3 regions of the Paramixta manurensis genome follow, and region 1 is predicted to be linked to each of the others. Evidence: predicted binding sites of a transcription regulator. Region 1 holds the regulator's gene; each other region holds the start of a gene.
The links. Region 1 encodes PurR, which represses purine synthesis genes. Its sites were predicted from a motif close to CANGCAAACGTTTGCNTG; they were not measured.
Positions count from the first base shown of each region.

Region 2: a site for PurR is predicted at 3,052-3,069, ahead of PMPD1_RS22055 (NCS2 family permease). Genes of this name have one in related genera too.
Region 3: a site for PurR is predicted at 2,650-2,667, ahead of PMPD1_RS20235 (NCS2 family permease). Genes of this name have one in related genera too.

Region 1 covers NZ_CP054212.1:2,195,550-2,200,286, reverse strand. The annotation lists gene PMPD1_RS10695 (aldo/keto reductase) at 1-592, opposite strand, end outside; gene cydH (cytochrome bd-I oxidase subunit CydH) at 852-941, opposite strand; gene purR (HTH-type transcriptional repressor PurR) at 1,228-2,253, shown strand; gene punR (DNA-binding transcriptional activator PunR) at 2,304-3,221, opposite strand; gene punC (purine nucleoside transporter PunC) at 3,339-4,541, shown strand.
Region 2 covers NZ_CP054212.1:4,597,154-4,601,890, forward strand. The annotation lists gene pstB (phosphate ABC transporter ATP-binding protein PstB) at 1-147, shown strand, start outside; gene phoU (phosphate signaling complex protein PhoU) at 166-900, shown strand; gene PMPD1_RS22045 (MFS transporter) at 1,008-2,240, shown strand; gene yieH (6-phosphogluconate phosphatase) at 2,281-2,946, opposite strand; gene PMPD1_RS22055 (NCS2 family permease) at 3,141-4,454, shown strand; gene PMPD1_RS22060 (hypothetical protein) at 4,692-4,737, shown strand, end outside.
Region 3 covers NZ_CP054212.1:4,198,046-4,202,782, forward strand. The annotation lists gene PMPD1_RS20230 (Na+/H+ antiporter) at 1-998, opposite strand, end outside; gene PMPD1_RS20235 (NCS2 family permease) at 1,246-2,595, opposite strand; gene PMPD1_RS20240 (glutathione S-transferase family protein) at 2,920-3,588, opposite strand; gene soxR (redox-sensitive transcriptional activator SoxR) at 3,631-4,104, opposite strand; gene soxS (superoxide response transcriptional regulator SoxS) at 4,194-4,616, shown strand; gene dgcN (diguanylate cyclase DgcN/YfiN) at 4,642-4,737, opposite strand, start outside.

The sequences.
Region 1 (4,737 bases):
CCTCGCTTGTTCGCTCTAGCAGCGAATACTCAAGCTGGAGCGCAATAATCGGCGCCCATCCCCGAAATTGAGCAAACATCTGCGCTTCGGCCGTTTTCCAGGCGGGAATGTCTGAGAAGCCGACATAACGAATTTTACCGGCGGTAACCAGATCGTCGAGACCGCGTAGTGTCTCCTCAATGGGCGCGGTTCGATCCCAGTTGTGCAACCAATAGATATCGATATAGTCGCACTGGAGCCGTTTCAAAGAGGCTTCGCATTGTTGGATAAGCGCTTTGCGCCCCGCCCCGCCGCCGTTCGGATCGCCCGGGTGCAGGTTGCAATAGAACTTAGTGCTAAGTACCAACGCATCGCGCCGAACGCGATTTTGGGTAAGGTAATCTCCGATAATTTGCTCAGAATGACCGGCAGTATAAATATTGGCGGTATCCACGAAGTTTCCTCCACGCGCCAGATATTCATCAAGCATAGCGAACGACTCTTCGGGGCTGGCTCCCCAGCCGAAGTCTTCACCGAACGTCATGGTTCCCAGACAATATGGGCTAACGCGCAATCCGGAACGTCCAAGTGTGACAAAGTGATTGAGAGGCATTGATTGCTCCTGTTCAGGTTAGAGAATGCAGCCAATGAGCTGCCGGTAAGTCGAGGGCGAGTGATCGCTTCCAACCGGAACAGACAGGGTATGTCGTCCTTAATCAGCGAAGAAGGCGTGTGCGTTCATTTCTTATGCGTGATAGTTCAAAGATGCCTGCAGCGAGGGGCGTGTCGGCACATAAAAAAACTGCACCTTACTTTGTTGGATGCCCAACATTTGGCGTGCAGCTCATCAATGATTTTTTATTTTCGCCAGCTTAGTGCATAACCGCCGTCAGGCTAAAAGCCACAATCACCAGTAAAGCAGCGACGGTTGTAAACAATGAAAACTTTAGATCGGTTGACATGTTTCGCTCCTGAAAGACCTTACAAAGGGTAATTGAATAGATTTTCGCACAGTTGCCGGTAAAAATCTCGTCTTATGCTCACAGCCTTGATAGAATTTCGTTTTTCCGTTGCGCAACAACCGTCGCATTCGGTTGTTGGCTGCCTGTTCCCGGTGTTCCACCTTCCTGATATGACTCAGAAAGCCACCCTAAAACATGAATAACGCCGGGTCGAAAAGCTAAATTGACGCAAACGATTAACATTCAGTTTATCAGCCAGTTGCGATAAACCAGGAGTACCATTTTAATGGCAACAATTAAAGATGTGGCGAAACGCGCCGGGGTTTCGACCACCACCGTTTCACATGTCATCAATAAAACCCGTTTCGTAGCCGAAGAGACGCGGGAAGCGGTGCAGGATGCGATTAAAGCGCTGCACTATTCGCCGAGCGCGGTCGCACGCAGCCTTAAGGTTAATCACACTAAGTCGATCGGCCTGTTGGCCACCTCAAGCGAAGCGCCCTATTTTGCCGAAATTATTGAGGCGGTCGAAAACCGCTGTTTTGAGCGTGGCTACACTCTCATCCTTGGCAATGCGCATAACGATTTGCAAAAACAGCAGGCCTACCTGTCAATGATGGCGCAAAAACGCGTCGACGGGTTGCTGGTAATGTGTTCGGAATATCCGAACGATTTATTAAAAATGCTGGAAGAAAACCGTTCTATTCCGATGGTGGTGATGGATTGGGGCGAATCACGCGGCGACTTTACCGATACGGTGCTGGATAACGCTTTTGAAGGCGGCTATTTGGCAGGTCGCTATCTTATTGAGCGTGGTCACCGTGATATTGGGGCGATTCCCGGCCAGATGGAGCGAAATACCGGCGGCGGTCGTCACGCCGGCTTTCTGAAAGCATTGGCTGAAGAGAATATCCCGGTGCGCAACGAATGGATTGTTCAGGGCGATTTTGAGCCAGAATCAGGCTACCAAGCTATGCAACAGATTCTCTCGCAAAAACAGCGGCCTACAGCTGTATTTTGCGGCGGCGATATTATGGCGATGGGCGCGATTTGCGCCGCCGATGAACTGGGGTTACGCGTCCCACAGGATATTTCGGTGATCGGGTATGACAACGTGCGCAACGCGCGTTATTTCGCGCCAGCATTGACCACCGTACACCAGCCTAAAGAGCAGTTAGGCGAAACCGCTTTCGATATGCTGCTTGACCGTATTATCAACAAACGCGAAGAGCCGCAAACTATTGAAGTTCATCCCCATCTGGTCGAGCGCCGCTCGGTTGCCGATGGCCCGTTCCTTGATTACCGGCGGTAACGCTTAATGCTGCGGGCAGCGCCGCTGTCCGCAACACGACGCGATGGGCGTTAGGTTCCCTTCTCTTCACGTAACCACTCCTCATTCAACGTCTCTCCGGTGCCAAGATAGCTCAATAACCATGTCAGCGCCGGAGACGTATCCTGCTCGATCCAACTCACGCAGCAGGGGCTGTCGGGAAAACGTGTCGCCAGATTTAGCTCATGCAAATGCCCCGCGGCTAACCACGGCGCGGCGAAGTGCCCGGGCACCATCCCGACGCAAAGCCCGGCCTGTAAGCAATCGAACCCGGTTTCCCAATCCGGTACCACCAGACGCCGCTGATTGTCCAACGTCCAAGTGGTTCGTCGCGGTAAGGCGCGTGAGGTGTCCTCCAGTACCAGTGATGGCCAGGCGCGAATGACTTCATCATCCAGCACATCGCGATAGCTGGCTAATGGGTGTGTGGCGCTTACCACGCAACGCCAGTTCAGGGTGCCCATGTCGCGGAAGGCGAAACGGCCACCGACCGGAATGGCCTGAGTTGCCCCAATAGCCACTTCAACTCGCCCATCTGCCAGCGCATCCCAAACCCCATTAAAGACTTCCGGTGAAACCAGCAGTTCCATATCCGGGAAGTGGCGGTAAAAATCCAACACCAGTTGACGCGTTCGCTGTGGTTTTACAATCCTATCGACCGCAATGCTCAACTGACCTCGCCAGCCATTAGCTACCTGCTGACACTGACGCCGCGTGGCAAGCATTTTTTTGATAACACCACGGCTTTCGCGAATAAATAGCGCGCCGGCATCGGTCAGAACCACATCGCGATGCCGCCGCTCAAACAAGCTTACCGCCAACCACTCCTCCAGTTGCCGTACCGTATAACTGACGGCGGAGGGAACGCGATGAAGCTCATTTGCCGCTGCGGTAAAACTGCCAGTACGCGCAACGGCATCAAGTACTTCGAGAGAATATTCAGACCACATTTTTTGCCTGCAATTTTTTTGATAGCAATGTGCAAATATTAGCGTTTCACAAGCACTCTTGCACCCCTTTACACTCTGCGGCGTTAAAATCACCTGTAATAATAAAAGAGTTGTTTAATGATGAGATCGAAAGGATTTTTGTTGTACCTCGCCCTACTGAGCATGTTGGGCTTTCTCGCCACCGATATGTATCTCCCCGCTTTCGGCGCGATGCAGCAGGACTTGCAAACGCACCCCGGTACGATTAGCGCCAGTCTGAGCATCTTCCTGGCCGGTTTCGCCTGTGCGCAACTCATCTGGGGGCCGGTTTCCGATCGCATTGGCCGCAAACCCGTTCTGCTCGCCGGGTTAAGTCTGTTTATTGTTGGTTGTGCAGGCATGTTGTGGGTGACAGACGCCACATTGCTGCTGGCGCTACGTTTTATCCAGGCGGTCGGGGTCTGTTCGGCGGCGGTAAGTTGGCAAGCGCTGGTGGTTGATCGCTATGCCGGGCCACAAGCCAATCGCGTCTTCGCGACCATTATGCCGCTGGTGGCGCTTTCTCCCGCGCTGGCGCCGCTGCTAGGCGCCTGGCTGCTAAACCATTTCTCATGGCGTAGCATTTTCCTGGTTTTATTATTGACCGCACTGGCTTTGCTGTTAGCGACACTTTCGCTGAAAAACACCCGCCAGCCGGTCGATGAATCACAGAAAAAAGCCAGCGTGCTTTCTCTGCTGGCCTCACGCGTATATAGCGGAAACGTGTTGATCTATGCGGCCTGCTCCGCCAGCTTTTTCGCCTGGCTCACCGGTTCGCCGTTTATTCTTGCCGACTTGGGTCTCACCCCAGGAGATATCGGCTTGAGCTATGTGCCACAAACCATCGCGTTTCTGATTGGCGGGTTCGGTTGCCGTACGGCGCTAAACCATCTGCAGAGTAAAAGCTTACTGCCGTGGCTACTCGCCCTCTATACTCTGAGCGTCGCGAGCATTTTTACCGTTGCGGTTACCGGCCATGTCACGTTAGTGGGGTTGTTGATACCTTTCTGCGGCATGGCAATGGCTAATGGCGCTCTGTATCCGATTGTGGTTGCCAACGCGCTGCTGCCCTTCCCGCAAGACACCGGCAAAGCGGCAGCGTTACAGAATATGCTGCAGTTGGGGCTCTGTTTTCTCGCCAGTCTGGCGGTCTCATCACTGATTGAACATACTCTGCTGACGACCACCAGCGTAATGTTATCAACTATCGGGTTGGCATTACTCGGTTTTGCACTACAATTTCAACGTCAGAACGAGGCGCAGAGGCCGGTATCGACTGTCTGTCGGGCAACCAATAACTGATTGAAATTATTTACTTAGCACCCTAACAATAATCCATTGAATATTGTCTGGCGTGAGCATATACTCATGTTCAGGCAATATTTTATAACAAATGATCAACTTTTTTTGATTGGGCTGACAGGGTTGTCGCAGCGTTATCCAGCGTGGCTTTCGTTCCGCTTCTCTGCAGTTTTTTTCGTTCAATTTCAATCCTCTG
Region 2 (4,737 bases), 2.2 Mb from region 1:
CATAATATGCAGCAGGCGGCGCGCTGTTCGGATCACACCGCGTTTATGTACCTCGGTGAGTTGATTGAGTTCAGCGATACCGACACGTTATTTACCAAACCGGCTCAGAAGCAGACGGAAGACTATATTACCGGCCGCTACGGCTAAAACAGGTCAGGAGAAATTATGGATAACCTTAATCTCAACAAGCATATCTCCGGCCAGTTTAATGCTGAGCTGGAACACATTCGTACCCAAGTCATGATCATGGGCGGGCTGGTAGAACAGCAACTGATGGATGCCATCACCGCCATGCATAATCAGGACGGCGAACTGGCGAAGCGAGTGATCGATGGTGACCAAAAGGTCAACATGATGGAAGTGGATATTGATGAAGCGTGCGTGCGTATTATCGCTAAGCGTCAGCCGACCGCCAGTGATTTGCGCCTGGTGATGGCGATTATTAAGACCATTTCCGAGCTGGAGCGCATTGGCGATGTGGCAGAAAAAATTAGCCGCACGGCGCTGGAGAAGTTCAGCCAGCAGCATCAGCCATTATTGGTCAGCCTTGAGTCGTTGGGGCACCACACGGTGCAGATGCTACATGATGTGCTGGATGCTTTTGCACGGATGGATCTTAATGCGGCGATTCAGATTTACCGCGAAGATAAAAAGGTTGATCAGGAGTACGAAGGGATTGTTCGTCAACTGATGACCTATATGATGGAAGATCCGCGCACCATTCCCAGCGTGTTGACTGCGTTATTTTGCGCCCGGGCAATTGAACGTATCGGTGACCGCTGCCAGAACATTTGCGAAATTATCTTTTATTTCGTCAAAGGGCAGGATTTCCGCCATGTCGGCGGCGATCAACTCGATAAGTTGTTAGCGGGTGATAAAGGCGGTAGCAATCCGGCCTGAGTGAGGGCTAATCCAGTGGTTTCGCCCTCATAAGAAACTGTGGTTATGATAGCTCTTCAGCTCCAATCCCTTTATATTTTACCGGCTAACGATAAAGGGATAAAAAAATGGCCTCAAATAAACAGAGACAGGTGACGCCGCGCAAAGCAATGCTGGCAGCGATTAGCGGTTACGCGATGGATGGTTTCGATTTATTAATCCTCGGGTTTATGTTGCCGGCAATTAGCCTTTCACTGGCGTTGACGCCTTCTCAGGGCGGCGCGCTGGTAACCTGGACCCTGATTGGCGCGGTGATTGGCGGCGTGGTTTTCGGGCAGTTGAGCGATAAGCTGGGCCGGGTACGCGTTCTGACTTTTACTATTTTGATGTTCTCCGTGTTTACCGGCCTGTGCGCCATTGCGCAGGGTTATTGGGATTTATTGATCTATCGTACGCTGGCTGGCGTCGGGCTCGGCGGCGAGTTTGGCATTGGTATGGCGTTAATTGCCGAAGTTTGGCCGGCAAATAAACGTAACCGCGCTTCGGCTTGGGTTGGTATTGGTTGGCAGCTTGGGGTGTTACTTGCCGCTTTTATCACGCCATTTCTGTTACCGATTATTGGCTGGCGCGGCATGTTCCTGGTCGGGTTGTTACCGGCGTTACTCTCTTTCTTCATCCGTCGTGGCATGAACGAACCGGAAGCGTTTACCCGGCAAGTTAAAAATGGCCCGACGCTCTCCTTCACCACACGTTTTAAACGGCTGTTTAGCGATGCTGAAACGGCGAAAGCCAGTTTGGGTATTTTTATACTTTGTTCGGTGCAAAACTTTGGCTATTACGGTTTGATGATTTGGATGCCCGCTTACCTCTCGTCAAACTTTGGTTTTTCACTGACCAAATCCGGCATGTGGACAGCCGTAACCGTGGTGGGAATGACATTTGGGATTTGGCTGTTTGGCGTGCTGGCGGATCGTTTTGCGCGCTGGAAAATTTTCCTGCTCTATCAGTTTGGCGCCGTGGTGATGGTGATCGTGTATGCTCAACTGAGAGATCCCACCGTTATGCTGTTTACCGGCGCGGTGATGGGAATGTTTGTCAATGGGATGATTGGCGGTTACGGCGCGTTAATTTCTGATATCTATCCGGTGCAGGCACGCGCCACCGCGCAGAATGTGTTGTTTAACCTTGGGCGTGGCGTCGGCGGTTTTGGCCCATTGGTGATTGGCCTGTTGGCGTCGCAACTCTCTTTTGGCGCCGCGATTACCTTGTTGGCGCTTATTTACTTGCTGGATATTGTGGCGACGCTGTTTCTATTGCCAAAGCGGCAAGGCAACGAGGATGCGCTGGGCGCAATTGGTTGATTGCATAAAGGCGACGGGCGGATTGACGCCCGTTTTCTAATTATGAGTCAGTAATATTCCACCCGCGCGCTTGCCAAAGTATGGGTAACTGCGTCATATCGTCAAAGGTGGTCACTAATGGGTGATCGATCGGTTTATTATGTGCATCTGCGCAGAAGTAAAATACCGGTATACCTGCCGCAATACCGGCGTTAACGCCCGCTTCTGAATCATCGACCAAAATGCAGTGTTCAATCGCGACGCCCATCTGTTGTGCGGCGTGATACATCAATTCTGGCTCTGGCTTCCAGTGTCCAATGTCGTAGCCGCTATATAATTGGTTTCCAAAAAAGCGCAACATATTGGTTAAGCCGAGCGAATGTTGCATCTTGTTCACCGTCCCGTTGGAGACTACGCACATCGGCACATTAACGCGCTCCAGTAGCGCTTTGGCTCCCTGAATCGGTTTGAGTTGTTGGTCAAATAATCGTGCCACTTCCGCGCGGTAGGCGCTCTCCAACGCTTCGACCGGCACTGTAGTTTGATGGTGCTGGCAAACATCGGCGATAATGTCGTAGAGTTTGACGCCCTTATACTTTTCGAACATCTCCTGCAACGACAGTGTGACGCCGTATTGAGCGAAGGTGTTTACATAGGCTTGAGTACACAGTAATTCGCTATCGACCAGCGTACCGTCACAATCAAAAAACACACACTGAACCTGCATCGCATCGAATCCTTAAGGTTTGAAATTTCCATACCTACTGTAACTGACTGCCTGATGATTGCGATGATTAATCTGCTGGTGCAAATAGGGAATGGCGAGAGAAAAACCGCAATCGTTTGCGAAAAATCATTGTAGTTAACCTCGGGAATCGCCAGGATACGCGGCGATACTTTTTATCTGTTCGGAATTCACTCATGAGTCAACACGGGTTATTACAACGCCTTTTTAAATTACAGGAGCACGGTACCAACGTGCGTACCGAGGCGATTGCCGGTTTTACTACTTTTTTAACCATGGTTTATATCGTTTTCGTTAACCCGCAAATCCTCGGCGCGGCGGGAATGGATACCCAGGCGGTATTTGTTACCACCTGCTTGATCGCCGCTTTCGGCAGTATTCTGATGGGGCTGGTTGCCAACTTGCCGGTTGCGCTGGCGCCAGCAATGGGCCTTAACGCTTTTTTTGCCTTCGTAGTGGTAGGCGCGATGGGATACTCCTGGCAGATCGGTATGGGGGCCATTTTCTGGGGCGCATTGGGACTATTGTTGTTGACCGTTTTTCGCGTGCGTTACTGGATGATTGCCAATATTCCGCTCAGTTTGCGTATTGGCATCACTTCGGGCATTGGGCTGTTTATCGCCATGATGGGCTTAAAAAACGCCGGTATTATTGTACCGAGCGCGGCGACACTGGTGTCAGTGGGAGATTTGACTTCTCATAGCGTGTTGCTCGGCGCATTGGGTTTTTTCATTATCGCGGTGTTGGCCTCGCGCAATATTCACGCGGCGGTTTTGGTCTCCATCGTGGTTACCACGGTGATTGGTCTGGCGATTGGCGATGTGAAGTTCACTGGCGTCTTCTCGGCACCGCCCTCGATAAGTCCGGTCTTAGGGCAGGTAGATTTGCGTGGCGCGCTCAATATTGGCATGGCTGGTGTTATTTTCTCTTTCATGTTGGTTAATCTTTTCGACTCCTCCGGTACGCTGATTGGCGTGACGGATAAAGCCGGTCTGGCTGATGAGCACGGTAAATTTCCGCGAATGAAACAGGCACTCTATGTGGATAGCATCAGTTCGGTTGCGGGGGCGCTAAGTGGTACCTCTTCGGTGACCGCCTATATCGAAAGCTCTTCCGGCGTGTCGGTGGGTGGGCGCACCGGGCTAATGGCGGTAGTTACTGGCCTGCTCTTTTTGCTGGTTATTTTTCTCTCCCCTCTGGCGGCAATGGTGCCGGCCTACGCCGCTGCTGGCGCGCTGATTTACGTTGGCGTATTGATGACATCCAGCCTGGCACGCGTGAAATGGGACGATCTGACTGAAGCGGTGCCTGCTTTTGTCACCACGGCAATGATGCCGTTTAGCTTTTCAATTACTGAAGGTATCGCGCTGGGCTTCATTGCGTATTGTGTCATGAAAGCGGGTACCGGGCGCTGGCGTGAGATTAGTCCCTGCGTGGTGGTGGTCGCGTTATTGTTTGTTTTGAAGATTGTGTTTATTGACGGTCATTAACCCGATAAGTCGTTTATCGTGACAGTCAGGTGTGGCCTTAGCGGTATACGTTTATCTCGATATTCGCATTAATTTTTCGCTTTTATCGCACTTCTACGATTGAAGTAAGGCACTAGATAATTGATTGTAATACTGGACGTTAGGGTAACGAAATTTATCTTTCTGTTACCTTGTATATGAGAAATAACGGCCGGATTGGTTAATGATTTGTTGCCATTAATAACATAAGGAATTGTGATGAGAGAACTAAAAGTTGTAGAAATTGCGGAAGTTTCTGGTGCTG
Region 3 (4,737 bases), 2.0 Mb from region 1:
CCGAAACGTACAATCATTAGCGCCACGTAAACCAGAATAATGTCGGTAAACAGCATCCATAACTCGACGTTTGGATCGGCATTCGCCTGAATAATCGAGGTTTCCAGAATGCCCGGCAACTGTAGCCCCAGCATCAGGAACACCATGCCGTTAAACACAAACTCCAGCATTTGCCACACGCTATTAGCACGCAAACGCATCGCCAACGGCGCCTGACGAATGATCCCGGAACGCGCGATGGTCATCCCGGCGGCGACCGATGCCAGAATGCCGGAGACGCCAAGATGCTCAGCAATCAGATAGGAAGCAAAAGGCAGCAGTAACAGCAGCACCGTTTGCGTGGCCGGATCGTCCCCGCTTAACCGGCTAAACAGACGCAGGGATTTACCGTACAGCCAACAGACGGCAATACCCGCCAGCAGGCCGCCAATCGCGACTTTAAAAAACTCGACCGTCGCGCCAGAGACGGTAAACACCATGGTACCCATGGCAACCGCCACGGCAAATTTGAGCGAGACCAAGCCAGAAGCGTCGTTCATCAACGCTTCACCTTGCAGTATCGACATGATTTTTTTCGGGATGCGGCCTTCGCCGACAATGCCTGATAATGCCACCGCATCGGTCGGCGACAGCACCGCCGCCAGCGCAAAAGCAGGGATCAACGGGATACCGGGCACCATCCAGTAAATCAGGTAGCCGATACCGACCACAGTAATTAATACCAACACCAGCGCCAAACCGATAATCTCGCGCCCGTGATGCAAAAACTCGCTGGTTGGCGTTTTCCAGCCGTCGGCAAACAGTAACGGTGGAATAAACAGCACTAAAAACAGTTCAGGGTCAAAATCAACATGTAGACCGAAAGTGGGCCAGGCGAGCAAGGCGCCTGCCGCAATTTGCACCAGCGGTAGGGGTATCTGAAAGGGAATAATACGTGCGGCGACGCCGGAGAGCGACACCACCAGAGTCATAATGAGTATTGTAAAAAAAATTTCCATGCTGTCCTTGAAGCCTCTTCCAACAGGCGCGGTAATCATTAACTGAATCGCATAGCAATACGATCCCTGACCGGCAGTGTAAAACAAAACGCTCTATGGTTTAAAAACAGGATGTGCGTTTAGGAAAATTATGGATGAATCTGTCGAAAAACCCGACAAAGGCAGCCGAATTAATTCGAAAAACAGTTAACAGTAACAGCGACATAAATGAAATAACCCGGCGCGCTTGCCGCGCCGGCGTTTTTCCTTACAGCGCCCAGCCACCGGCGTAAAACGCCACCAGCGCCAGGGCGATAATCACGGTACCCACATTTAGCTTGCGCCATTCGCCGGCAAAAATTCGACCAATCACTAATGCGCCAAAACCCAACATAATGCCCGTAACGATATTGCAGGTTAGAACAATAAAAACCGCAGCCAGCAAGCCCGACATCGCATCGACAAAATCGCTAAAATCGATTTTCGACACATTGCTCAACATCAATAGGCCAACGTACATCAACGCCGGGGCAGTGGCATACGCCGGAACCAACCAGGCTAACGGCGACATAAACAAAATCAGCATAAACAACACACCAACCACAATGGCGGTGAGGCCGGTTTTCCCGCCGGCTGCGGTTCCCGCTGCCGATTCGATATACACCGCCGCCGGTGAAGCGCCAACCAAACCGGCAAAAATACTGCTCACCGAATCGGTAGTCAGTGCTTTACCGCCGCTGATGATCTGCCCATCCTTATCCAATAGATTCGCCTGCCCGGCTACCGCGCGAATAGTACCGGTGGCGTCAAACACCGCCGTCATGACTAACGCCAGTACGCTGGGAAGTACCGCTGGCTTTAACGCGCCTAAAATATCGAGGCTAAACATCAGCGAATGACCGCTATCATCTTTCAGGCTTGGCATAGCAAACAGCCCCTGGAAACGTACCGCCGGATCGAAAATCAACCCCAATAGTGAGATCACGATAATCGTCAGCAAAATACCGCCCGGTACGCGCAGTTTTTCCAGGCCAAAAATGACCGCCAGCCCCACCAATGCCATCATGACCGGGAAAGAGGTAAAGTGCCCTAATGCTACCGGCAAGCCCGGCGCCGGGTTTTTGATCACCAGCCCTACGCTGTCAGCGGCGATTAATAGCAGGAACAGGCCGATCCCTACCCCGGTACCATGCGCAACGCCCATCGGTAAATTACGTAAAATCCAGGCGCGTATACCGGTAGCGGAAATCAGCGTAAACAAGACCCCCATCAGAAACACTGCGCCCAGTGCCACCGGCACGCTAATATGCTGCCCCAGCACCAAGCTAAAGGCCGTGAACGCTGTCAGGGAAATCGCACAGCCAATCGCCATCGGCAAGTTGGCCCAGAGCCCCATAATCAGCGAGCCAAAACTGGCGACCAGACAGGTCGAGACGAATACCGCAGTCGGGGGGAAACCGGCTTTGCCTAGCATTCCCGGCACCACGATCACCGAGTAAACCATGGCGAGAAAGGTGGTCAGCCCGGCAAGAACCTCTTGTCGTACGCTACTGCCGCGTGCAGAGATAGAAAACCAAGCATCCAACGCGCCACCGGCCGGTTTGGATTGTATCGACATAAAAAATAACCCCTGAAATTTCTTATCATGTATCAATGCGCAGGTATTGCATGAGACGCAAACGTTTACTTCACTGCACGCAAGTACCGTTCAAAACGGCATAGAAACCCGCAAAAATTCGTCATCTGGCGAAAGTCTGCGCGCCACGCCCCTGGATGCGTTAAAAAAAGCAAACGATTATCCTGCCTTTGACCAAGTCTTTTCAACTGCTGTTTACCGGGAAATTTACCGATTGATTGATCCAGGTGGGTATGATGACCTTGCGCGGGGAGCGCCGCGAACGGCGCCTGGAAAGCAAAGTGGGCATGGCGGGCAGCGCCCGCACTACTCGCCGGTAAGATCCAGTTCACCGCCCTGCCCGATCGCCCGCTGCCAGGCCGGACGCTGAGTTATCTTTTCCAGCCATTGTTGCGTAGCGGGTTGCTGCGCCAGCCCGCCACGCGCGACGAGCGCCTGCACCGGAAAACTCATTTGAATATCCGCGAGACTGAAATTCGCCCCGGCAAACCACGGGTGCTGCGCCAGATGTTGCTCAATAAACTGCTTATGGGTTGCCAGTTGTTTATCCAAATAGCCTTTCTGCACGCCCTTACCTAACACCGCGCCAACCGGGCGCAGTAACCACGGTACCGGCGCTTTGCCCAGGCGGCTAAACAGCAGTTTCATTACCAAGAGCGGCATTAACGAACCTTCCGCATAGTGCAGCCAATAACGGGCCTGAAGCCGTTCTTCTTCATCGTTTAATGTCAGGCGATATTCGCTGTCATAGCGTTCCGCAAGGTACTCAAGGATCGCCCCCGATTCAGCCACGACGCGATTACCGTCGGTAATAATTGGGGATTTTCCCAACGGATGGATTTTTTTCAGCGCCGCCGGCGCCAGCATTGTGCTCTCGCGCTGATAATGTTTAATCTGATAAGGCGTCTCTAACTCTTCCAACAACCAGAGCACGCGCTGTGAACGGGAATTATTCAGGTGGTGAACGGTGATCATGCGGCTTCTCTTTATGGTGGCAGACACCAGCCAGTATAGACGTTAAGCCTCTTCATCGTTTTCCGGGTTAAGCAAAATCGCGCCGGTTCCCTGCTGAGCAAGCCGATCGCCGGGGTTACGTAATGGGCAATCACGCATCGACAGGCAGCCACAGCCGATACAGCCATCTAGGTCATCCCGTAATCGCGTCAACGTTTCAATACGTTTATTCAGTTCAGCGCGCCACTGCGCGGTTAACGCATTCCACTCTTTAACCGACATTCTTTTATCTGTCGGCATTCCTGCAAGGCTGTCTCCCACGGTTGCCAAGGGAATCCCAATCCGCTGGGCGATTTTAATAATTGCCACCCGGCGCAACACATCGCGGCCATAGCGCCGCTGATTCCCGGCATTACGCGTGCTGGCAATCAGCCCTTTCGACTCATAAAAATGCAGCGCGGAGACCGCCACGCCGCTACGTTTTGCCACCTCGCCTGGTGAAAGCACCGGTTTAGGGTAGTTGCGATCTTTTTTCATTTGGCTCTTTACCTCAAGTTAACTTGAGGAATTATACTCCTCCTCCATCAGAACGCGATATTAAAAACCTCACGATGAAGGATGTGGTCATGATGCATAACGAAATTATTCATTCTCTGACTGACTGGATTGAAGACAACCTGGATAAAACGTTGTCGATTGATGAAGTCGCCGCTAAATCCGGCTATTCGAAGTGGCATTTACAGCGGATGTTCCGCGCAGTAACCCGGCAGACGCTGGGCGGCTATATTCGCGAACGCCGTTTAACACTGGCGGCAGAAGCATTGCGCCAGACACAGCGCCCGGTGTTCGATATTGCCATGCAGTATGGGTACGATTCGCAGCAAACTTTTTCGCGCGTATTCCGCCGCCAGTTTTCGCAAACACCCACCGCTTATCGTCACACCATGCGCCGTCAGACTTTACAGCGCCAGCGGGTTAACTTCGATTGTAGCGACAATCTCACCAGCTATGCGCAACGCACCACTGGCGAATGCTGTCCGCTTATCTAGTATTGGGGGCGGCGATTTCGCCCCGTTACGCACTCTCACTGGCCTGCAGGGAAGAGGTCGATAAATATCCTCCCCCTCCGCGCGCTTTGATACTGTACATTGCGGCATCCGCCTGTGCTAA